2 regions of the Streptomyces sp. NPDC015127 genome follow, and region 1 is predicted to be linked to the other one. Evidence: riboswitches for the same ligand, from Rfam matches in the RefSeq annotation. Region 1 holds a riboswitch; the other holds the start of a gene.
The links. A riboswitch is a leader RNA that binds a small molecule or an ion and turns the genes downstream of it on or off. The one in region 1 is predicted to bind glycine.
Positions count from the first base shown of each region.

Region 2: it holds a riboswitch for glycine, as region 1 does, so the genes downstream of both, gcvT (glycine cleavage system aminomethyltransferase GcvT) here and gcvP (aminomethyl-transferring glycine dehydrogenase) in region 1, are expected to answer to the same signal.

Region 1 is NZ_JBIBVE010000030.1:34,180-46,155, reverse strand. It holds gene ACF08N_RS34990 (bifunctional nuclease family protein) at 1-417, shown strand, start outside; gene ACF08N_RS34985 (MerR family transcriptional regulator) at 604-1,200, shown strand; gene ACF08N_RS34980 (DNA polymerase IV) at 1,295-2,806, shown strand; gene ACF08N_RS34975 (PRC-barrel domain-containing protein) at 2,938-3,342, opposite strand; glycine riboswitch at 3,458-3,555, shown strand; gene gcvP (aminomethyl-transferring glycine dehydrogenase) at 3,737-6,622, shown strand; gene ACF08N_RS34965 (DUF5999 family protein) at 6,704-6,910, opposite strand; gene ACF08N_RS34960 (hypothetical protein) at 7,215-7,805, opposite strand; gene ACF08N_RS34955 (glutamate-cysteine ligase family protein) at 8,297-9,808, shown strand; gene ACF08N_RS34950 (substrate-binding and VWA domain-containing protein) at 9,844-11,637, opposite strand; gene ACF08N_RS34945 (CPBP family intramembrane glutamic endopeptidase) at 11,822-11,976, shown strand, end outside.
Region 2 is NZ_JBIBVE010000008.1:51,896-63,871, forward strand. It holds gene ACF08N_RS17185 (ABC transporter substrate-binding protein) at 1-1,404, opposite strand, end outside; gene ACF08N_RS17190 (ABC transporter permease) at 1,536-2,534, opposite strand; gene ACF08N_RS17195 (enhanced serine sensitivity protein SseB C-terminal domain-containing protein) at 2,950-3,738, opposite strand; gene ACF08N_RS17200 (enhanced serine sensitivity protein SseB) at 3,858-4,637, opposite strand; gene ACF08N_RS17205 (AAA family ATPase) at 4,804-5,475, opposite strand; glycine riboswitch at 5,623-5,721, shown strand; gene gcvT (glycine cleavage system aminomethyltransferase GcvT) at 5,868-6,983, shown strand; gene gcvH (glycine cleavage system protein GcvH) at 7,042-7,416, shown strand; gene glyA (serine hydroxymethyltransferase) at 7,440-8,699, shown strand; gene ACF08N_RS17225 (L-serine ammonia-lyase) at 8,856-10,223, shown strand; gene ACF08N_RS17230 (EF-hand domain-containing protein) at 10,293-10,508, opposite strand; gene ACF08N_RS17235 (YncE family protein) at 10,737-11,930, opposite strand; gene ACF08N_RS17240 (polysaccharide deacetylase family protein) at 11,930-11,976, opposite strand, start outside.

The DNA of each region.
Region 1 (11,976 bases):
GTGCTCCTGCGTGAAGTGGGAGGCGATCGGTACCTCCCCATCTGGATCGGACCGGGGGAGGCGACCGCGATCGCCTTCGCGCAGCAGGGCATGGCCCCCGCCAGGCCCCTGACGCACGACCTCTTCAAGGACGTCCTCGAGGCGGTTGGCCAGGAGCTCACCGAGGTCCGCATCACGGACCTGCGCGAGGGCGTGTTCTACGCGGAGCTGGTCTTCGCCAGCGGTGTCGAGGTGAGCGCCAGGCCGTCCGACGCCATAGCGCTCGCCCTGCGGACGGGGACCCCGATCTACGGCAGTGACGGTGTGCTCGACGACGCTGGGATCGCCATCCCGGACGAGCAGGAGGACGAGGTGGAGAAGTTCCGCGAGTTCCTCGATCAGATCTCGCCCGAGGACTTCGGTTCCAGCAGCCAGTGACGCCGTCGCGGCTGGTGAAACGGCCGGCCGTGCGGCAGCGGCACATTCGAGTAGCCTTTCCCCGGATCGGGGCACGAGAAACCACTCTCAGGGTGATTATCACTCGGCGTGCCGAGTGTGGCGATCGTTGACGCACCCCTGGTGACTCCCTACCTTCGAGGTGGCAGGTCAAGGACGGAGGTCGGCGTGAGAAGCAGCGGCGACAGTACGGCTGGGGGCGGCCCCGGAATCAGTCCGGTGGAAGGCGGGCCGTATCCGCTGCAGGACAGCGCGGGCGACCCCTCTGCGGACACCATCGGATACCGGGGACCGACCGCGTGCGCGGCGGCGGGGATCACCTATCGGCAGCTCGACTACTGGGCGCGGACGGGGCTGGTGGAGCCGAGTGTGCGGCCGGCGTACGGATCGGGCACCCAGCGGCTCTACAGCTTTCGGGACGTGGTCGTCCTCAAGATCGTCAAACGGTTCCTGGACACCGGTGTGGCGCTGCAGAACATCCGCGCCGCCGTCCAGCACCTGCGGGCCCGGGGGTTTCGTGACCTGGAGCGGATGACGCTGATGAGCGACGGGGCCACGGTGTACGAGTGCTCGTCGCCCGACGAGGTCGTCGACCTGCTCCAGGGCGGTCAGGGCGTCTTCGGGATCGCGGTGGGTGTCGTGTGGCGGGACGTGGAGGCCGCCCTTTCGCAGCTCCACGGCGAACGTATCGACACCGGCGAGACCCTGGTCGGCAACAACCCCGCGGACGAGCTGGCCCGGCGCAGGCGCGACCGGGCGGGCTGATCCGGATCAGTCGTCCGCGCGGCGGCGGGTGGAGGCCTGTCGCCTCGCCGTTCGGGCGGCGACGTTGTCAGTGGCGTAGGGCAGCATCGAGGGTGTGAGATCCGCGCCGACGATCCTGCATCTGGACATGGATGCCTTCTACGCCGCCGCCGAGCAGGCGGCGAAGCCTTCGTTGCGCGGGAAAGCCGTGGTGGTCGGCGGGCTGGGGCCGCGCGGAGTGGTCGCCACCGCGTCGTACGAGGCGAGGCGGTTCGGTGTGCACTCGGCGATGCCGATGGCGCAGGCCAGACGACTGGCGCCGAACGCCGCGTATCTGGTGCCGCGGTTCTCGCTCTACCGCTCGGTCAGCGAGCAGGTCATGGAGTTGCTGGGCCGGCTGTCGCCGCTCGTGGAGCCGCTCAGCCTGGACGAGGCGTTCGTCGACCTGGAGGCGGGCGGGGCCGCCGACGACTCGGCCTCGGCCCGTGCGACGGGGGAGCGCCTGCGGGCCGACATCCGGGCGGCGACCGGGCTGACCGGGTCCGTCGGCCTGGCCGGTTCCAAGATGCTGGCGAAGATCGCCTCCGAGCAGGCGAAACCCGATGGCCTGGTGCTGATAGAGCCGGGCACCGAGAGGGAGCTGCTCGCGCCGCTGCCGGTGCGGACGCTGCCCGGGGTGGGCCCGGCGACCGGGGAGCACCTCAGGCGCGCCGGGATGACCACGGTCGCCGATCTCGCGGAGGCCGGCGAGGACGAGCTCGTACGTCTGCTGGGCAGGGCGCACGGGGCCGCGCTGTTCCGGATGGCGCTCGGGCACGACGACCGGCCCGTGGTCGCCGAGCGGGACGCGAAGTCGGTCTCGGTGGAGGACACCTTCGACGTGGACCTGCACGACCGGGTGCGGGTCCGGATCGAGGTGGAGCGGCTTGCCGAGCGCTGCGTGCAGCGGCTGAGGGCGAGCGGGCACTCCGGCCGGACGATCGTCCTCAAGGTCCGGCGCTACGACTTCTCGACGCTGACGCGCTCCGAGACGCTCAGGGGGCCCACCGACGACCCGGCCGTGGTGCGGGAGGCGGCCGGCAGGCTGCTGGAGTCCGTGGACACGACGGGGGGCGTACGGCTGCTGGGGGTCGGGGTGACAGGGCTTGCCGACTACACGCAGGAGGACCTGTTCGCGCAGGCGGCGGCGGAGGAGGCCGCTGCCTCCGCCGCGTCAGCGGCCGCCCCCGGTGAACAGCCGGAGCCCGAGCGCGAGGCGGCGCCGACGGAGCCCGTACCCGCCGAGGCCGCCGCGCGGCACTGGTCCGCCGGGCAGGACGTCCGGCACGCCGTGTACGGAGCGGGCTGGGTGCAGGGGAGCGGGGTGGGGCGCGTGACCGTGCGCTTCGAGGAGCCGGGCTCGGCGCCGGGCCGGGTGCGCACGTTCCGTGTCGACGACGAGGACCTCCAGCCGTCGGATCCCCTGCCGCTCGTGCCGGCGTCGCCTCCTGGGGCGCAGGCGCCGGACGTGGCCGCCGCGGGCACGGCGGCAGGGAGGCCCGTCGACGAGCCCGCCCGGCACGTGCCGGCGGAGGGGAGCGCGTCCGTCCCGGGCGGGGACGGCCGGCCGGTGGCGCACGGCGACTGACGGGGGAGGGAGGTGCCGCAGGCGTCAGGGCCGCGCTCGGCATGGGCGTCCACGTGGCCGACAGTGGGCGGCCGCCGGTGCCCGGGCTGCCGGATCGGCGTGCCCGGAGAGCGACGGGCGAGGTGTCGGCCTCAGTCCTCCTGGCCCGCCACGCGGCCGAAGGAGCGGTCGCCGGAGCGGTCGCCGGGGCGGTCGCCGGCGGACGGGGCCGGGGCCGGGGGTGCGGAGAGGTCGAGGCCGTAGTGGTGGTAGAGCTGGAGTTCCTGCTCGGGGGAGAGATGGCGGCCGACACCGAAGTCGGGGGCGTCCTTGATCAGGGCGCGCTCGTAGGGGACATGGAGCGCGTTGTCGACGACCTCACTCGGCTCCAGGGGCACGAAGGCGTCCCGGCTGAACAGTCCCGTGCGTACGGCGGCCCACTCGGGCTCGCCCGTGGCGTCGTCCAGGTACACCTCGTCGACGGTCCCGATCTTGTGGCCGTCGCGGTCGAACGCCTTGCGGCCTATCAGGCTGCGCGGATCGATGTCGGTCTGCACGGGTCCCTCCACGTGGTCGCACCTGCTCTACAGTCACTACGAAAGGGCAGATCCCGGGTGTCGGCCACTCGAAGGATCGCCGAGGGAACGCGCTGGTACCCTGGCAATCGGCTGTTGACCCCGTGCGGGAGAGTCCACCGGTGATCCCACCGGCGGCGCCGAAGGAGCAAATCCTCCCCGGAATCTCTCAGGCCCCTGTACCGCACGGACGAGGTCACTCTGGAAAGCAGGGCGGGCGTCGGACGGCATCCGCTCTCACCGACGGTGAAAACCGGCGCGTCGTCCCATGGCGCCCGGTGAAGCTCTCAGGTTCGAGATGACAGAGGGGGAGGCCGTCCGGGCATCCGCGCCGTGATGCCCCTCGCAGGTCGTACATGACCAGGAGGCCTCCCACATGACCGCCAACCGCATTCCGCTCTCCCAGCTGGAGCGAGGCACCCCCTTCGAGCAGCGTCACATCGGGCCCGACGCCGCTGCTCAGGCCAAGATGCTCGCACAGGTGGGCTACGGATCGCTCGACGAGCTGACCGCCGCCGCGGTGCCGGATGTGATCAAGAGCGCCGAGGCGCTGAACCTCCCCGACGCCCGCACCGAGGCCGACGTCCTCGCCGAACTGCGTTCGCTCGCCGACCGCAACCAGGTGCTCGCGCCCATGATCGGCCTCGGCTACTACGGCACCTTCACGCCGCCGGTCATCCTGCGCAACGTCATGGAGAACCCTGCCTGGTACACCGCGTACACCCCGTACCAGCCGGAGATCTCCCAGGGACGGCTCGAGGCCCTGCTGAACTTCCAGACCGTCGTCGCCGACTTGACGGGCCTGCCGACATCCGGCGCCTCCCTCCTGGACGAGGGCACCGCGGCCGCCGAGGCCATGTCGCTCGCCCGCCGGGTCGGCAAGGTCAAGGGCGGCGTCTTCCTCGTCGACGCCGACGCCCTGCCGCAGACCGTCGCCGTGATCGAGACCCGTGCCGAGCCCACCGGCGTCGAGGTCGTCACCGCCGACCTCAGCGAGGGCATCCCGGCTGAGATCGCCGAGCGCGGCGTCTTCGGCGTGCTGCTCCAGTACCCCGGCGCCTCCGGTGCCGTGCGGGACCTGAAGCCGGTCGTCGAGCAGGCGCACGAGCTCGGCGCGATCGTCACGGTCGCCGCCGACCTGCTGGCCCTCACCCTGCTGACCTCGCCCGGCGAGCTCGGCGCGGACATCGCCGTCGGCACCACCCAGCGCTTCGGCGTCCCGATGGGCTTCGGCGGCCCGCACGCCGGTTACATGGCCGTGCGCGACAAGTTCGCCCGCAGCCTGCCCGGCCGCCTCGTCGGCGTCTCCGTCGACGCGGACGGCAACAAGGCCTACCGGCTCGCGCTCCAGACCCGTGAGCAGCACATCCGCCGCGAGAAGGCCACCAGCAACATCTGCACCGCTCAGGTGCTGCTCGCCGTGATGGCGGGCATGTATGCCGTCTACCACGGTCCCGACGGCCTGCGCGGCATCGCCGAGCGCACCCACCGCTACGCCACCGTCCTCGCCGACGGGCTGCGGGCCGGCGGTGTCGAGGTCGTGACCGGCACCTTCTTCGACACCCTCACCCTCCGCGTGCCCGGCAAGGCCGCCGACGTCGTCGCCGCCGCGCGAGAGGGCGGGGTCAACCTGCACCTCGTGGACGCCGACCACGTCTCCGTCGCCTGCGACGAGACCACCGGCCGCGAGCAGCTCACGGCCGTGTGGTCCGCGTTCGGCGTCGAGGGCGACATCGAGGCGCTGGACGCGGCGAGCACCGAAGGCCTGCCGGCCGCGCTGCTGCGCTCCGACGACTACCTGACCCACCCCGTCTTCCACCAGCACCGCTCCGAGACCGCGATGCTGCGCTACCTGCGCAAGCTCGCCGACCGCGACTACGCGCTGGACCGCGGCATGATCCCGCTCGGCTCCTGCACGATGAAGCTGAACGCGACGACGGAGATGGAGCCGGTCACCTGGCCGGAGTTCGGCCAGATGCACCCCTTCGCGCCCGTCGAGCAGGCCGAGGGCTATCTGACGCTCATCAACGAGCTGGAGGAACGTCTCTCCGAGGTCACCGGCTACGACAAGGTCTCGATCCAGCCCAACGCCGGTTCCCAGGGCGAGCTGGCCGGTCTGCTGGCCGTGCGCGCCTACCACCGCGCAGGCGGCGACGAGCAGCGCACCGTGTGCCTGATCCCGTCCTCCGCGCACGGCACCAACGCCGCCAGCGCCGTGATGGCCGGCATGAAGGTCGTGGTCGTGAAGACCGCCGACGACGGCGAGATCGACGTCGAGGACCTGCGCGCCAAGATCGAGCAGTACAGCGACGAGCTGTCCGTCCTGATGATCACCTACCCGTCGACGCACGGTGTGTTCGAGGAGCACGTCGCCGACATCTGCGCCCAGGTGCACGACGCCGGCGGCCAGGTCTACGTGGACGGTGCGAACCTCAACGCGCTCGTCGGTCTCGCCAAGCCGGGCAGGTTCGGCGGCGACGTCTCGCACCTGAACCTGCACAAGACCTTCTGCATCCCCCACGGCGGTGGCGGTCCGGGCGTCGGACCGGTCGGCGTGCGCGCGCATCTCGCGCCGTACCTGCCGAACCACCCGCTGCAGCCGACCGCGGGCCCCGAGACGGGCGTCGGCCCGATCTCGGCCGCGCCGTGGGGCTCGGCCGGCATCCTGCCGATCTCCTGGGCGTACGTCCGTCTGATGGGCGGCGAGGGCCTCAAGCGGGCCACGCAGGTCGCGGTGCTCGCGGCGAACTACATCGCCAAGCGCCTGGAGCCGCACTACCCGGTGCTCTACACCGGTCCTGCGGGTCTGGTCGCCCACGAGTGCATCGTCGACCTGCGGCCGCTGTCGAAGGCGACCGGTGTCAGCGTCGACGACATCGCCAAGCGCCTGATCGACTACGGCTTCCACGCGCCCACCATGTCGTTCCCGGTGGCCGGCACGCTGATGATCGAGCCGACGGAGAGCGAGGACCTGACCGAACTCGACCGCTTCTGCGACACGATGATCGCGATCCGCGCCGAGATCGAGAAGGTCGCGACGGGCGAGTGGCCCGCGGAGGACAACCCGCTGCGCAACGCCCCGCACACCGCGGGTGCGCTCGGCGGCGAGTGGAACCACGCCTACAGCCGTGACGAGGCCGTCTTCCCGGCCGGGGTGAACGCCGCGGACAAGTACTGGCCGCCGGTCCGCCGTATCGACGGCGCCTTCGGCGACCGCAACCTCGTCTGCTCCTGCCCGCCGCTGGACGAGTACGACAACTGACGTTCTCGGGGCTCGGCGCGCATGGATCGGGGCCGGTACGGAGAACTCTCCGGCCGGCCCCCGGTCGTATCGGTGACCGCGCTACGCGGCCGTGACCACCTGCCCGGTCTCACGCGGCCGGTGGGGGGCGATGATCTGCCCGTCGGGCAGCAGTTCGCCGGTGTCCTCGAAGAGGAGAACGCCGTTGCACAGAAGGCTCCAGCCCTGCTCCGGGTGGTGCGCCACCAGGCGTGCCGCCTCCCGGTCGGCTGAGTCGGGCGTGGGGCAGGCTGGCTGGTGCTGGCACATGGATGGGTTCTTTCGCTGCGATGTGGTGAGTGTCCTGCGGCTCGATGAGCTGTTCATGGCCGCCCCCGTATCTGTATCGGTCCGATCCCAGTGTTCCCCCACGGGCGTCGATCCGCAGGGATTTCACAGCAGCTCTTCCTACTGATTGATGACGCATCACCCGCGCGGACGGTTCAACGCAACTGGGCTGTCCTTTCGGGTGGTTCGCCATGGCCCGGCAGGACTAGTCAGGCCGGGCCCTGCGCCCGCTCGTCAGTACGCCCCGCGACCGGACGGTCGCGGGGCGTACTGACGTCGCGCGAGGTCAGGCGGCAGGTGAGTCGAACAGGGACTCCGGCGTCAGCCGCAGGGTCAGCACGGGCAGCAGATCGGCGACCTGGTGCGGCCGGTGGGCCGCGATGCCGGGCGGAGCCGGTGCGAGCGGCACCAGGACGTCGGTCGGCTGAAGGGTGCCGGCGGAGGCGTCCGCCTCGGTGTCGTGATGGAGCCAGAGCGTGAGCATGTAGAGCTCCGGCACGGAAAGGAGCCGCGGCTGGAAAGGCGGCCCCATCGCCTCTGCCTGGCGCAGCGCACGTTCGGTGGAACCGAGATAGGGGCCTTCGAAGAAGTGGGAAAAGGCCCAGCCGTCGGGCGTCAGCCGGGTGTCCGCCGCAGCCACGGCGCGATCGCCGCTGCGGATCAGGAAGCGCCACCCGGCGAGCCGGGTGTACGGGGCGCTGCCATTCGGAACCACCCGGTCCAGGACATGGACGGGAAGCGGCAGTTCGGGGCTCAGAGGTCCCTGGACGGACCTCAGAGCGGGCGTCGGAGCCTCACGGACGGCCGTGGGGGAACCGAGTGCTGCGAGAACGCTGCGCAGGGCGGGCGCGGGGGCCGGAGGAACATGCAGCGGCATGATGGGTCGCCTCTCGCTCAGGAGACACGGTGATGCGGGGAGATGCGGACGGCACTGTCGGCGTACGGGCCGCGCGGGGCCGGAAAGACCACCTGGCGCCGAGTCTCGGCCCATCGGCAGAGTTTATACGACCCGTGTTCACGCTTCGTTTCCGCTAGCCGACGCCGGTATTTCCCGCAAGGCGAATACAGGTCCCTCGCGCCAGGGGTTTCCGGCGCGATTTCCGTGGTGTCGCGGCCGTGGCCTGCGGTTTTCTTCACGGCGTGGTAGGCCGAATCCGGACGGTGTTTAACGATGCATCCGTCCCGGAAAGTGACCGTCGCATCACACCGGGGAAAGTGCCCGATGAATGTGCCCCGTGCCCGAAGACTCCCAGCCTATCGGGAGCGGACCTGCCGCACGGGCGTTACGGATCAAAGAGTCTGGGCATTATCGTCCGTGACACGAGCGGCCCACGTTGCGTGGCTGCCCACTCGAGGAGGGACGCTTCGATGGGGGAGAAGATCGTGGCAGGCGGGTTCGACCTGTCCGATCGGCAACGGTACCGGCGCAAGCTCCAGCAGTGCCTGGCAGCGCTCGGGCGGCTGCTCGCGGAGAAGAGGTTCGACCGCCCCAGGAATCTGATGGGACTGGAGATAGAGCTGAATCTCGCCGATGCGGACGGGACTCCGCGGATGATGAATGCGGAAGTGCTCTCGCGCATCTCGAGTCCGGATTTCCAGACCGAGCTCGGAATGTTCAATCTGGAAGTAAACATCGTTCCGCACCGGCTCGACGGGCACGTTTTCGATCAGTTGGCGGAGGAGTTGCGGACCGGTCTCGGATATGCCGACCGCAGGGCCGCGGACCTCGGGTCCGGGCTCGTGATGATCGGAATTCTGCCCACCCTGCGGCAGTCCGATCTCGTCTCCGCCAATCTCTCCGACGTCGACCGCTACATGCTGCTCAACGATCAGATCGTGGCCGCACGCGGCGAGGACTTCACCCTCGACATAGAGGGCGTCGAGAGGCTGACCTGCACCTCGGAGTCGATCGCGCCCGAATCGGCCTGCACATCGGTCCAGCTGCACCTCCAGGTGACGCCCGCCCGGTTCGCCGACGTGTGGAACGCGGCGCAGGCCGTTGCGGCCGTCCAGGTCGCCGTCGGCGCCAACTCGCCGTTCCTGTTCGGCAGGGAGCTGTGGCGCGAGTCGCGGCCGCCGCTGTTCCAGCAGGCGACCGACACCCGCCCGCCCGAACTCCAAACGCAGGGGGTGCGTCCGCGCACCTGGTTCGGCGAGCGCTGGGTGAACTCCGCGTACGACCTCTTCGAGGAGAACCTGCGCTACTTCCCCGCGCTGCTGCCGTTCTGCGACGACGAGGACCCGCTGCGGGTGCTGGACGACGGCGGGGTCCCCCGGCTCCAGGAGCTCGTCCTGCACAACGGCACCGTCTACCGGTGGAACCGGCCGGTGTACGCGGTCGTCGACGGAGTGCCGCACCTGCGCGTGGAGAACCGCGTCCTGCCCGCCGGGCCCACGGTCGCCGACGTCGTCGCGAACGCCGCCTTCTACTACGGACTCGTACGGGCGCTGGCCGAGGAGGCGCGGCCGGTGTGGTCCCGGCTCCCCTTCGCGGCCGCCCACGAGAACTTCGAGACCGCCTGCCGCCACGGCATCGACGCCGACCTGCTGTGGCCGCGCCCCGGCCGCGGCGGCGGCGTCACCCGGGTGCCCGTCACGGCGCTCGTGCGCGACGAACTGCTCCCGCTGGCAGCGGCCGGTCTGGACGCGTGGAACATCGAGCCCGCCGACCGCGACCGGTACCTCGGCATCATCGAGGAACGCTGCCGACGCCGGACGAACGGCGCGTCCTGGCAGGTGGACACCTTCCACCGGGCACTGGAGGCCGGCCTGGAGAGGGACGCGGCCCTCGCGGCGACCACCCGGCGCTACGGCGAGCTGATGCGCGAGGGGGAGCCCGTGCACACCTGGCCCGTCGGGTTCCCCGGCGCGGCCTCGTGACGGGCCGGGCCGGCTGACGGGGCCGGGACCGGCCGTCAGCCGGCCGCGCCGCTCTTCTGCCCGACCGCCATAATCGCCTTGAGGATCACCGACGTGATCTCCGCCGGGTCGCTCACCTGGTAGCCCGCGCCGCCCGTCGCCCTGGCGATCTCGTCCACCTCCTGGAGGTCCGCCTCCGGCCCGATGGCAATGGCGATCACCGGTACCGGGGTGTTGGGGTTGTCCAGCTGGTTCAGCTCGGAGATCAGACTGCTGCGGGTGATGCTGAACCGGTCCTGGTTCGAGCCGTCGGTGAGCACCACCATCGCGTTGAACTTGTCCTTCACATAGGTGTCCTGGGCCTTCTTGTAGACCGCGAGCGTGGTGTCGTACAGGCCGGTCGCGCCGTTGGGGACGGCGGCGAGGTCGTCGAACGCCTCGGCGAGCCGGGCCCGCTGGGTACCGGGCTTTCCCACCGGGCCCAGCGGGTCCGTCGGCACGACCTCGCGGTAGTCGTTCGGGCCGTCGAGCCCGGTCGCGAACTCCCACAACCCGATCTCGTCCTCGGGCGTGAACTGGTCCAGCGCCTTGCGCAGCGCCGCCCTGGTGACATCGAGCCGGGTCTGTGTGCCCCGCCCCGGCACCGGCGTCTGCATCGACCCGGAGATGTCGACGACCGTGGTGAGCCGGGCGCTCTGCACGGTGATGGTCCACATGCCGAGCGTCTGCTGGACCGCGTCCGCCGGGACGGGTTCGGACACCGCGCCCTCGGCGGCGAACGGCTGCGGGGCCCGCCCGCCCGCCGCACGGACCAGCTGCCCGTCCACGGGCCTGCCCGGCGCCCGGAACCCCTGCCGCGTGAGGGCGGCGCGCGCCTCCGGCTCCTCCAGCAGCAGCATGAAGCGGGTGGCCGCCCTGCTCTCGTCGGTGGACAGGTCGGTCTCGTCCACGAGCTCGTACGGGTAGTCCAGCATCGGGCTGCCGTCCTCGGGATAGAACAGCCGCAGGTCGGGGACTCCCTCGCCGGCCGACGCGTTGTACGCGAACGCTGCCTGCTCCGCGAGGAAGACGGCCTGGTTGCGGGCCGGGTCACCGGCGGCCTGGCCCGCGTCCGCGCGCGACAGGGTGTTCGCGGCCGCCGTGTCCGTGTCCGACACCCGCTGGGACAGCAGCTTGGCCGTCGCCGCGACGCCGGTGTCCGCGTCCGGGTCCGTCCGCTGAGCGGAGCGGGAGACGCTCGTGAGCGCGAGCAGCCCGGTGGCGCTGCGGGCCGGGTCGGCGGAGCCCAGGCGGATGTCGTCCGTGGCCGTCGCCGCCTCGGTGAGCTCCGCCCACGTGTACGTCGTGCGCGGCCAGCCCATTTCGGCGGCGGCGGACGGCACGGTGGCCAGGACCACCGGGGTGCGGGCGACATTGCCGGCGGGCGTGAGCGGCACGCCGTCGCCGGTGCTCCGGACGCGTTCCGCCCAGATCTCGGAGTCCGGTACCCAGACCTCGTAGTCAGGGCTGTTCGACCCGGTCGACAGCAATTCCGCCACTTCGTGGTTCTCGCGGGAGACGACCTGTACGTCCATGCACTGGCCGTCGGACCTGATGCCCTGTTCGCGGGCCCGTTCGGCGGTCTCCCTGACGGCCGGTGCGAGGTCGGGCGACACGGCCACGTCGATCCTGACGGCGGAGTCCTCGCAGGAACCGGCGAAGGAGAGCAGACCGCTCTCCACGGCCGCCCCCGCCCCGGCCGCGACGCCGAGCACGAGCGAGGTGGCGATGGCGGTCGTGCGACGGCGTACGCGAGGACGGGACCTGCCTCCCTCCGTCGCGTCGGCGTCGGGCAAGCTGTGACGTCCCATGCGGTGGTGCCCCTCCTTGTGCGGTGTGCAAGGAAAAAGGGGACCGCGTCATCGTGATGACGTGTGTCCCCCCGGCCTGTCGCGCGCGATCTTCGTACCTGCATTCGAGACCCTAGCGGCACGAGGACGGGGACGAGACGGGATTGGCGAACTGGAGGCAGTTGTGCAGGCGGAGCCGGGAGGCATGGCCGATTCTCTTCCCCGGGAGAGCTCGTCACGGAAGATCCTGAGGTCCGAGACGGTGCTCGTCCTCGCGCTGTCACTGGGCGCGAGCGGGGTGTCGGCCCTGATCAGCTTTGTCGGGTCGTTGACGAAGCCAGGGGGGCTCAAGGACCAGGC
Region 2 (11,976 bases), on a different contig from region 1:
CGAACCGGTGATGGAGGAGGACTCGGCGCCGTCGATCGGCTCGACCTCGGCCTTGATGCCGACCGCCTGGAGCGACTGCTGGAGCGCCTCGGCCGTCTGGACCTCACCCGGGTTGTTGCTGCGGGCGCTGATGACGGTGGAGAAGCCCTCCGGCTTGCCGCACTTCTTCAGCGCTTCCTTGGCCTTGGCGACGTCCGGCTTGCCGTCCCGGGCGAGGATGCCGTACGGGTCGTAGTCGTCCGCGCCCTTGATGGACTTGGGCAGCATGTTGGTGGCGATCTCGCCACCGGCGTCCGGGCCGCCGCGGACCGTCTGCATCGACTTGTAGTCGGCGGCGTAGATGACGGCCTTGCGGCACTCGATGTTGTCGAACGGCGCGACCTTGGTGGCGATGTCGACGTACCGGATGAAGCTGGTCTCGATGTTGTCGACGTTGTCCTTGTGCTGCTTGAGCGCCGTGGTGCGGCCCGACTGGGACATACCTGTGGCGTTCAGGTCGACGTCGTACTCGCCCTTGATGAGCAGCTGGTCGATCGCCTCGATGTTGGAGTTGATCGTGACCGTGATCTTGTCCGGCAGGGCGGCGCGGATCGGGTCCGAGGACTTCTGCCACTTGTCGTTGCGGACGAGGACGGCGCCCTTCTTGGGCGTGTACGACTCGAACTTGTACGGGCCGGAGGAGAACGGCTTCAGCTGGTACTTGGCCGCCGTGTCCTTCTCCTTCTTCACCGGGGAACCGGCCGGCATGGCGAGCATCTGCTCGAAGTCACCGTTGGGCGTCGCCAGGTTGAAGACGATGGTCTTGTCGTCCGGGGTCTGGATGGCCTTCAGGCCGAGCTTGTCCGGGGACGAGTCCTTGTAGGGGCCCTTGTACTCGCCCTTGGGGTCGAGGACCTGGCGCAGGTAGGACGGGCCGCCGGTGATGACGTCCGTGGCCCAGATGCGCTCGATGCCGTACTTGATGTCCTTGGAGGTGATCGGCGTGCCGTCCTCCCAGGTGATCCCGTCGCGCAGCTCGTACGTGTACGTCTTGCCGCCGTTGGTGACCTTGCCCATGCCCTTGGCGAGGTCCGGGACCAGCTCGGCGCCGGCCGGGCCCGGCTTCGGGGCGTAGGAGACCAGCTGGCGCGCGTAGAAGCGGGAGAAGTCCCAGGCCATGCCGTAGTACTGGCGCTGCGGGTCGGTGGAGTCGAAGTCCTGCTTGCCGATGAACTTCAGCGTGCCGCCCTTTTTGTCGGACGCGTTGGCGATGCCCTTGACCGCGGCGTTGTAGCCCGCGGCCTTTCCGCCGTTGCTCTTGTCCTTGGAACCACCGCCACCGCACGCCGCGGTGGCCGTGAGGGCGGCGACGACCAGCGCCGCGCCGGCGATCCGCCGGGTCCTCGACGAACGAAGGGGAGTCATTGTTCCTGCAACCTCCGGGTTAGCGCGGTTCTTGGCGGAACGCCGGGGAACCATCGGTGAGCCGCCTGACCTCTGTGGCAGGGGCACGTTCGGTTGTCTGCGGCCGGACGGCGCCGCGGGGTCGGTGGCTGTCAACGGGTGCCCTTGGGGTCCAGCGCGTCCCGCACGCCGTCGCCGAAGAGGTTGAAGGCCAGCACCGTCACGAAGATCGCCAGACCCGGTACGACCATGAAGGTCGGGTCGGACTGGTAGGTGTCCACCGCCGTGGAGAGCATCTGCCCCCAGGAGGCGGTCGGCGGCTTCACACCTGCCCCGAGGAAGCTGAGCGCCGCCTCGGTGAGGATGTTCGTGGGGATCATCAGGGTGGTGTAGACGGTGATCGGGGCGACCAGGTTGGGCAGCAGTTCCTTGAACAGCACGTACCGCCGGCCGGCGCCGAGGCTGCGGGCCGCCTCCACGTACTCCTTCTCCCGCAGCGACAGCGTCTGGCCGCGCACGATACGGCCCACATAGGGCCAGCCGAAGAAGCCGATGACGGCGACGAGGATGGCGATGCGGACGTTGCTGCCGGTCAGTCCGAGCAGGTCGTTGGGGAGCACCGAGACCAGGGAGATGATGAAGAGCAGCTGCGGGAAGGCCAGCAGCATGTCCATCACCCGGCTGATGACCGAGTCGACCCAGCCGCCGAAGTAGCCGGCGACGATGCCGAAGACGGTGCCGAGCATCACCGCGACGAGAGCGGCGAGGAACGCGACGAGCAGGGAGATCCGGGCGCCGTAGACGATCCGGCTGAAGACGTCGCGGCCGTTGCCGGGCTCAACTCCGAGGAGGAATTCGGAGCTGATGCCTCCGAAGGCTTCCTTGGGGGTTCCGAACAGCGGGTCGATCTGGTCCTGGTGGAACTCGTTCGGCGGGTGGCCCAGCAGGCTGACGATCAACGGCGCGAAGATCGCCACCAGTACGAGGAAGATGACGACGACGCCGCCGGCCAGGGCCAGCTTGTCCCGCTTGAGACGGGACCAGGCGATCTGTCGCAGTGACCGACCCTCGACCGACTTCTTGACTACATCCGCCGCGACACCGGCGGTCGCGTCCGCGTCCGTGGCGGTGTCGTGCAATGGTGCCGTCATCGTGGTGGGGACCCCTCTCGGCCGGAGGTGACCGGCCCGTACCCGCCGCTGTAGCGGCATTGTTCACAACATGTGGTGCACGTGGTGCTCTTGGTACGAGAAGTACGTGTGAAGCGCGCCGTACACGGGGGCGAATCTCCCCTTGCTGCGGGAGTCTTCAACGCCGTCGCGATCACCCGCCAGACCCGGCGGGGAATGTTTGCTCAAACGTGATGCATGACAGAGGGTTCCGTTATACGGACGGTGCCGACGGCTCAGCGGAACGCCATCCGCCTTCCAGCGGACAAAAGTTGAGAGAGTTTCACCAGGTGGACAACGCCGCTGCAAACGACCGAAGGGGCGGATGAGGGGATTCGCTCCTGGCAATCAAAGGCGGCCGTCGGGAAACTGCCGTGCAAACAGACAGCCGAAATGGTCAGCGGGCGCCGACCGGTGGGTACCCGTAGCCGCCGGCCGGCTGGGCGCCGCCGTGCGCCTCGCGGTCGTAGAAGGGCCGGGCGTTCGCCCGCATCCACATCGTCACCGGGTCGTACTCGTCGGACATCGCGACCGTGGAGACCGGCAGCCCGTCCGGGACCGCACCGATCGACTGCTGCATCATCGCCCGCGCCGCGTCGACCGCCTGCGCTCCGGTGTCGTACAGATCGAGCCCGATGGCGAGGTACGCGGCCCCCACCGCCGGCTGCACCCAGGCACGGCGCAGCGACCGCACGGCGGGCGTGCGGTGCGCGTTCTGCGTGAGCAGGGCGTAGAACTGGAGGATCTCGACGGCGGGGTCCGACAGCCGCAGCGGGCCCGCGGGCATCCGGTCGAGTCCGGTGGCGATACGGCGCAGATCCAGCCAGGGGATGCCCACACCGCCGCCCGGGGCGTGCGGATTGAGCCAGATGCCCCATCGCTCGGGGTACAGGGCGCGGGCGATGTCCCGGCCTGTGACGACCTCGTGGGCGCGGCTCCAGCCGGAGACGGCGAGCTCCTGGGGCGAGGTCACGCACGGCGCATAGCCGACGCCGTCGACCTCCATGTTCCCGTACTGCGCGTCGGGGGAGCCGGGGCGGCCGTGCCACAGCAGCATCCAGATCCGGCCGCCGGTGGGGTCGGCGAGGGCGTGCAGCAGTGCCTCGTACGCGTCGTAGTGCCCGGGAGTCACCTGGCGCAGCATGTGCTCGACCTGCCCGGTCGCCGCGGTGCCTGACGCGCTCACCCTGGATTCCGCCCCTCTTCGATCCGTACCCGTGCCCGAGTGGTCCGTCCCTGTGTCAGGGGACCTCCGGCCAGGTCATCAAACCAGCTTAAGCGGCCGTCCTGGCACCGGCTTGACTTCTACACGTGATGTCGTTGGTAGAAGGGGCGCACGCGCTCCAGCATCCAGTCGCCGACGGGGTCCTGCGCGACATCCAGAAGGACGAGGTTCACGGGCCACGGCACTTGGACACGGCCGAGGGCGCGGCCGAGCGCGTCCATGGGCGCGTCGCGGTCGGCACCCTCCCAGGAGGAGAGCTGGACGCCGACGAACAGGGTCGGCGCGTCGCCCTCGACGGAGGCGAGCGCCCGGCGCGCGGTGAGCACGACACCGACGGCCTCGAACTCGCCGGCCGCGGCGGCGAGGAAGTCGACGGGCTCCTCCTGCCAGTCCGGCTCGAAGAGCCGCACCCGGCCGCCGGACGCGGCCCCTCCCCCATAGCCTTCGGCATGGGAGGTACCTCCATGCGGCGTGCGCCCCACGCGGCACAGTTCGGCGACGGCGGGCGGCGGCAGGGGGGCGCCGACGGGGCCGCCCGGGTTCACGGCGATGCCGAGCTGCGGGGGCAGACCACGGGCGAACTCGCGGGCGGGGGCCACGGTGAACGACATGTGAGAACCCACGACGGCGAGGAACTGCTGCTCGGAGCTGAAGACGGGGACGTAGGCGGCGCCGTCGATCTCCATGGTGGGCAGGTCGAGGCCGGCGCTGTCTGGCCCGCCGCCGTTGGGAAGGGGAACCCAGACGCTGCTTCGCCCGAGCACCTCGACGATGCGGGCGCCGGCGGAGGGGGCGCCGAGGGATGCGGCGAGGACCTCCTCCAGCTCGTTCCCGGGCCAGCCGCGGTACGGATACTCCATGCGCTCGTCTCTTCCTCCCCGGGGCGGGACCCCGGCGCCTGCGTGGTCGCGGCGACGACGATAGTGGCCGGGGGGCGGGGCGCGCTGCGCGGGGGCCTTTCCCCACCCCGCCCTCCCCCTACGGCCTGGCGGCCGTAGGAGGAGATTGACGCGCGGGGGCCCGGGGTCAGGGGGCCGTGAAGCCCAGGACGCGCAGCGTGGCCGCCGCGTCGCGGTCCAGCAGGACCGCGGACGCGCAGCCGCGCGGCAGACGACCCGACTCCGCGTCGGCGATCAGGCGGCCCACCGCCCTGCGGTGGCGGGCGAAGGCGTACCCCGACACCCCGCGCCCCCGCTCGCGCTGGCCCTCGCGCGCCACCCGGGGCGGCACGTCCAGCAACACCAGATGCAGCGACGCCCCCCGGCGCCGCGCCTCCCGCGCCAGCCAGCGCCGCACCCACGCCTGCGTGCCGCAGTCGTGCACGACGACGCTCTCGCCCGAGCGCAGCGCGCGCCACAGGCCCGCGTAGTGCGCGATGCGCACGAAGGGGCGGTACACGGCGTACGGCAGAAGGCGGGGCGCCCGCGCGTCCCACCGGTCTCGGGTGTCCTGCGAGTCGATCCCGCGCCCGGTCACCGCGCGCTTCATCAGCGTCGTCTTCCCGCTGCCGGGCAGCCCGGAGACGACCACCACGTCACCGGCCGCGAACACCAGGGCGCGCGGGCTGTGGCCCGCCCGCTCCCGCAGGTCGCGCAGCACGGGTGCGGGCGCTCCGAGCAGGCCGTGGGCGGGGACGCCCTGCTGGACGGGCATCCCCGCGGCCGTGGCGGCGTATGCGCCGGACCGCTGCAACATCATCAGCCTCCCCCATGTCGGGTCATCCCACCCTTGCCCATGAAGTGTAAAGAATTGGTAATACGGGACAACCGACTTTGCCACGGTCCGCGCGTCCCACTCCTGCCGTAGGCGTGCAATGATGTGCGCGCCAACTGCATACCGGCCGCTTGAATCCGCGCGGGAGAGTCCCGGCCACCTGGTGTGGCGGGGCGCCGAAGGAGCAAGTTCCTCCCTTGAATCTCTCAGGCCCCGTACCGCGTGCGATGAGGCAGATCTGAAAAGCGAGTCGTTCGGACGGCTCCACCCAAGGTGCAAGCCGCGACCATCCATACGCACGGTCGCGGCGAACCTCTCAGGTTCCGATGACAGATGGGGAGGATTGTCCTCGCAGCCATGCCCTGGGAGCCATACCTATGAGCAATGCCCCTCGTCGTACCGCCCTCGATGCCCTGCATCGATCGCTGGGCGCGACCATGACCGATTTCGCCGGCTGGGACATGCCGCTGCGCTACGCCAGCGAGCGCGACGAGCACAACGCGGTCCGCACGACGGCCGGCCTCTTCGACCTCTCGCACATGGGCGAGATCACCGTCACGGGGCCGCAGGCCGTCGACCTGCTGAACTACGCGCTCGTCGGCAACATCGGCACGGTGGGCCCCGGCCGGGCCCGCTACACGATGATCTGCCAGGAGGACGGCGGCATCGTCGACGACCTGATCGTCTACCGCCTCGGCGAGACGGAGTACATGGTCGTCGCCAACGCCGGAAACGCGCAGATCGTGCTCGACGCGCTCACCGAGCGTGCGGCCGGTTTCGACGCACAGGTGCGCGACGACCGTGACGCGTACGCGCTGATCGCGGTCCAGGGCCCCGAGTCCCCCGGCATCCTCGCGTCGCTCACCGACGCCGACCTCGACGGCCTGAAGTACTACGCGGGCCTGCCGGGCACCGTCGCGGGCGTCCCGGCCCTCATCGCCCGTACGGGCTACACCGGCGAGGACGGCTTCGAGCTCTTCGTGGAGCCCCAGCACGCCGAGAAGCTGTGGCAGGCGCTGACCGAGGCGGGCGCCCCGGTCGGCCTGATCCCCTGTGGCCTGTCCTGCCGCGACACGCTGCGCCTGGAGGCGGGCATGCCGCTGTACGGGCACGAGCTGACCACGGCGCTCACCCCGTTCGACGCGGGCCTCGGCCGGGTCGTGAAGTTCGAGAAGGACGGCGACTTCGTCGGCCGCGAGGCGCTGACGGCCGCGGCCGAGCGCGCCGAGACGGCGCCGCCGCGCAAGCTCGTCGGCCTGATCGCCGAGGGCCGCCGCGTCCCGCGCGCCGGCATGGACGTGGTCGCCGACGGCAAGGTCATCGGCACGGTCACCTCGGGCGCGCCGAGCCCGACCATCGGCAAGCCGATCGCCATGGCGTACGTCGACGCCGCCCACGCCGCGCCGGGCACGCCGGGCGTGGGTGTCGACATCCGCGGCACGCACGAGCCGTACGAGGTCGTGGCGCTGCCGTTCTACAAGCGCCAGAAGTGATCGTCCGCACCCCCTCTTCGTTCACCACCACTCCCCCGCGTACAGGAGAATTCAGGTCATGAGCAACCCCCAGCAGCTGCGCTACAGCAAGGAGCACGAGTGGCTGTCGGCCGCCGAGGACGGCGTGTCGACGGTCGGCATCACGGAGCACGCGGCCAACGCGCTCGGCGACGTGGTGTACGTCCAGCTTCCCGAGGTGGGTGACACGGTGACCGCGGGCGAGACCTGCGGCGAGCTGGAGTCCACCAAGTCGGTCAGCGACCTGTACTCGCCGGTCAGCGGTGAGGTCACCGAGATCAACGAGGACGTCGTCAACGACCCGTCGCTCGTGAACTCGGCGCCCTTCGAGGGCGGTTGGCTCTTCAAGGTGCGCGTGGGCGAGGAGCCGAAGGACCTGCTCTCCGCCGACGAGTACACCGATTTCGCGGGCTGACCCAAGACCTTAGGGACCGAGTGATGTCGCTTCTCAACACCCCTCTTCATGAGCTGGACCCGGATGTCGCCGCCGCCGTCGACGCCGAGCTCCACCGTCAGCAGTCCACCCTCGAGATGATCGCGTCGGAGAACTTCGCCCCGGTCGCGGTCATGGAGGCCCAGGGCTCCGTCCTGACCAACAAGTACGCCGAGGGCTACCCCGGCCGCCGCTACTACGGCGGCTGCGAGCACGTCGACGTGGTCGAGCAGATCGCGATCGACCGCATCAAGGAGCTGTTCGGCGCCGAGCACGCCAACGTGCAGCCCCACTCCGGCGCGCAGGCCAACGCCGCCGCCATGTTCGCGCTGCTCAAGCCGGGCGACACGATCATGGGCCTCAACCTGGCCCACGGCGGTCACCTGACCCACGGCATGAAGATCAACTTCTCCGGCAAGCTCTACAACGTGGTCGCCTACCACGTCGACGACGCCACCGGCCAGGTCGACATGGCCGAGGTCGAGCGTCTGGCCAAGGAGTCCAAGCCGAAGCTGATCGTCGCCGGCTGGTCCGCCTACCCCCGTCAGCTGGACTTCGCCGCCTTCCGCCGCATCGCGGACGAGGTCGGCGCCTACCTGATGGTCGACATGGCGCACTTCGCGGGCCTCGTCGCCGCCGGGCTGCACCCGAACCCGGTCCCGCACGCCCACGTCGTGACCACCACCACCCACAAGACCCTCGGCGGCCCGCGCGGCGGTGTGATCCTGTGCACCGCCGAGCTGGCGAAGAAGATCAACTCCGCGGTCTTCCCCGGCCAGCAGGGCGGCCCGCTCGAGCACGTCATCGCCGCCAAGGCCGTGTCCTTCAAGGTCGCGGCGTCCGAGGAGTTCAAGGAGCGCCAGCAGCGCACCCTGGACGGCGCCCGCATCCTCGCCGACCGCCTGGTCCAGGCCGACGTCACCGAGCACGGCGTGTCCGTCCTGTCCGGCGGCACCGACGTCCACCTCGTGCTGGTCGACCTGCGCAACAGCGAGCTGGACGGACAGCAGGCCGAGGACCGCCTCCACGAGGTCGGCATCACCGTCAACCGCAACGCCATCCCGAACGACCCCCGGCCCCCGATGGTCACCTCCGGCCTGCGGATCGGCACCCCCGCCCTCGCCACCCGCGGCTTTACGGCCGAGGACTTCCGCGAGGTCGCCGACATCATCGCCGAGGCCCTCAAGCCGTCGTACGACGTGACGGCGCTGCGCACCCGGGTGACCGCCCTGGCCGCGAAGCACCCGCTCTACCCCAGCCTGTGACGGATCTCCCGTAACAGTCCGGAGCAAAACAAAAGGGGCACCGCGCACACTGGACAGTGAGCGCGGTGCCCCGCACCACGTTCCCACCCCGTTCCACCGCATTGCTCTGCACCACCCCGGCAGACATCGGCGTCTACCACCCACAAGGAGTTTTCCGTGGCCCTTTCGGTCTTCGACCTGTTCTCGATCGGCATCGGCCCGTCCAGCTCCCACACGGTGGGCCCCATGCGCGCCGCCCGGATGTTCGCCCGGCGCCTGAAGAACGAGGGCATGCTGGCCCACACCGCCTCGATACGCGCCGAGCTGTACGGCTCCCTCGGCGCGACCGGCCACGGCCACGGCACCCCCAAGGCCGTCCTGCTGGGCCTGGAGGGCAACTCTCCCCGCACGGTCGACGTCGAGACCGCCGACGACCAGGTCGAACACATCAAGACGGCCAAGCGGATCAACCTGCTCGGTATGCACGAGATCGGCTTCGACTTCGACGAGGACCTGGTCCTGCACCGCCGCAAGGCCCTGCCCTACCACGCCAACGGCATGACCCTGTGGGCGTACGACGCCGAGGGCACCGCCCTGCTGGAGAAGACGTACTACTCGGTCGGCGGCGGGTTCGTCGTGGACGAGGACGCCGTCGGCGAGGACCGCATCAAGCTCGACGACACCGTGCTGAAGCACCCCTTCCGCACCGGTGACGAGCTGCTGCGCCTCACCAACGAGACGGGCCTGTCGATCTCCGCTCTGATGCTGGAGAACGAGAAGGCCTGGCGCACGGAGGAGGAGATCCGCGGGGGCCTGCTGGACATCTGGCGGGTCATGCAGGCGTGCGTGGACCGGGGCATGTCCCGCGAGGGCATCCTGCCGGGCGGCCTGAAGGTCCGCCGCCGCGCCGCGAACACCGCGCGCAAGCTGCGCTCCGAGGGTGACGCGCAGGCCCTCTCCATGGAGTGGATCACGCTCTACGCGATGGCCGTGAACGAGGAGAACGCCGCCGGCGGCCGGGTCGTCACCGCCCCCACCAACGGCGCGGCCGGCATCATCCCGGCCGTCCTGCACTACTACATGAACTTCGTCCCCGGCGCCGACGAGGACGGGGTGGTCCGCTTCCTCCTCGCGGCGGGCGCGATCGGCATGCTCTTCAAGGAGAACGCCTCCATCTCCGGCGCCGAGGTCGGCTGCCAGGGCGAGGTCGGCTCCGCCTGCTCCATGGCCGCCGGCGCACTTGCCGAGGTCCTCGGCGGCTCCCCGGAGCAGGTGGAGAACGCCGCCGAGATCGGCATGGAGCACAACCTCGGCCTGACCTGCGACCCGGTCGGCGGCCTCGTCCAGATCCCCTGCATCGAGCGCAACGGCATGGCCGCGGTCAAGGCGGTCACCGCCGCCCGCATGGCGATGCGCGGCGACGGCACCCACAAGGTGTCCCTCGACAAGGTCATCAAGACCATGAAGGACACCGGCGCGGACATGTCCGTGAAGTACAAGGAGACCGCGCGCGGCGGCCTCGCGGTGAACATCATCGAGTGCTGACGGCACCGGCCACGGCATGCGGGCGGCCCCCGGCGATCACGCCGGGGGCCGCCCGCATGTCCGGCTGCGTCAGGCCTTGTTCAGGTGGGACCAGAACTCGTCGAACGACAGGAGCTTGTCCTGGTCGGTGTCCTGCGCGGCGATCACGGCCTCGGCAACCGACTCGGTGACGTGCCAGTCACCCATCTGAGCCATCGCCGTCTTGTACTCGGCCGCAGTGATGAAGCCGTCGCCGTCCGCGTCGTACCGATCGAACGCCTTGCGTGCTGCCTCGATGTCCGCCACCGGTCCACCCCTTCTTGGTGCATTACTGACGGGGGTCAGATTATCGGCCCCCGTGGATCATCATGGACGGAGCCGGTCCTCACGGCGCGCTGAGCGGGTACCGGGCTCCGCCCCGGGTCCTGTCGGTCCCCGGGGCGGACGGGCCGGCGCCTGTTCGGCCGCGTCAGGGCCGACGTCGTCGTCGCGTCGGCCCCGCAACGTCACCCGCCTGTCGGCCAGTTGGGCGTGCTAGCGGAAGACGCCGGTGTGGCCGAGGGAGTAGCGCCCGGGCTGGGGGTAGACGGCGAGCCCGTGCGGGCCGCTGCCGACGGGGATGCGGGCGAGCTGCTTGCCGGTCTGCGTGTCGATGGCGTACACCTCGGAGTCGTAACGCCCCGAGAGCCACAGGACCTTGCCGTCGGCGGAGACGCCGCCCATGTCCGGGCTGCCGCCGCCCGGCAGCCACCACTTCTTCGTCAGCTTGTTCTCGGCGAAGTCGAAGACGGAGATGGAGCCCTCGCCGCGGTTGGGGATGTACATCTCCTTCGAGTCACGGCTGATGTAGAGGCCGTGGGCGCCCTTTCCGGTGGGCATCAGGCGGGGCTCGGTGAACTTCTCCCCGTCGAGGACCCACACGCCGTGCGCGATCATGTCGGCGATGTAGAAGGTCTTGCCGTCCGGGGAGAGCTTGACGTCCTGCGGCATGGCGCCTTCGAAGGGCAGCCGCTGCTGGCCGACGACCTTCATCTTCTCCGTGTCGACCTTGAGCAGTTCGGCGGAGAACTCGCAGGAGACGATGAAGTACCTGCCGTCGGCGGAGAAGTCCGCGTGGTTGACGCCGTAGCAGGAGACGGGCTCGGTGTGCCGGGTCTCCATGGTGTGCGGGTCGCGGAAGACGAGCTCGCGGTCGAGGGAGGCCATGACGACGGCGTACTTCCCGTTGGGCGTGAAGTAGAGGTTGTACGGGTCGTGGACGTCGACCGGCTCGCCCGCCTTCCCGGTGGCGGGATCGATCGGGGTGAGCGTGTGGCCCCGGTTGTTGTTGACCCACAGCGTCTTCAGGTCCCAGGAGGGCACGACATGCTGCGGCTGCACGCCGACCGGGATGGTGTCGATGACCTTGTACGTCGCGGGGTCGATGACCGAGACGGTGTTGGAGTTGGTGTTGGGGACGTAGATCCGGGACGGGAAGTCCTTGACGACCGGCGAGAGCATGCCCGGCCGGTCGGCCGCGTAGATGTCCTTCGGATCCTGGACCGGCGGCATGCCGGGCAGCCCGGCGGGAGTTGCCGCGATCTTCTTCGGCTCGCCGGTCGGGGCGGCCTGCTCGGTGCCGCGTGCGCCGGTCTTCTCGCCGCCCGCGCCGCAGCCGGCGAGGAGGGCGAGGAGGGCGCCCGCGAGGAGCGCCGTGGTCCGCTGGGTGAGGGAGGTCGTCGGATGCATCAGCTCAGCAGCTCCGTGGTGGTCACCGCGCGCAGTCCGCGGCGGT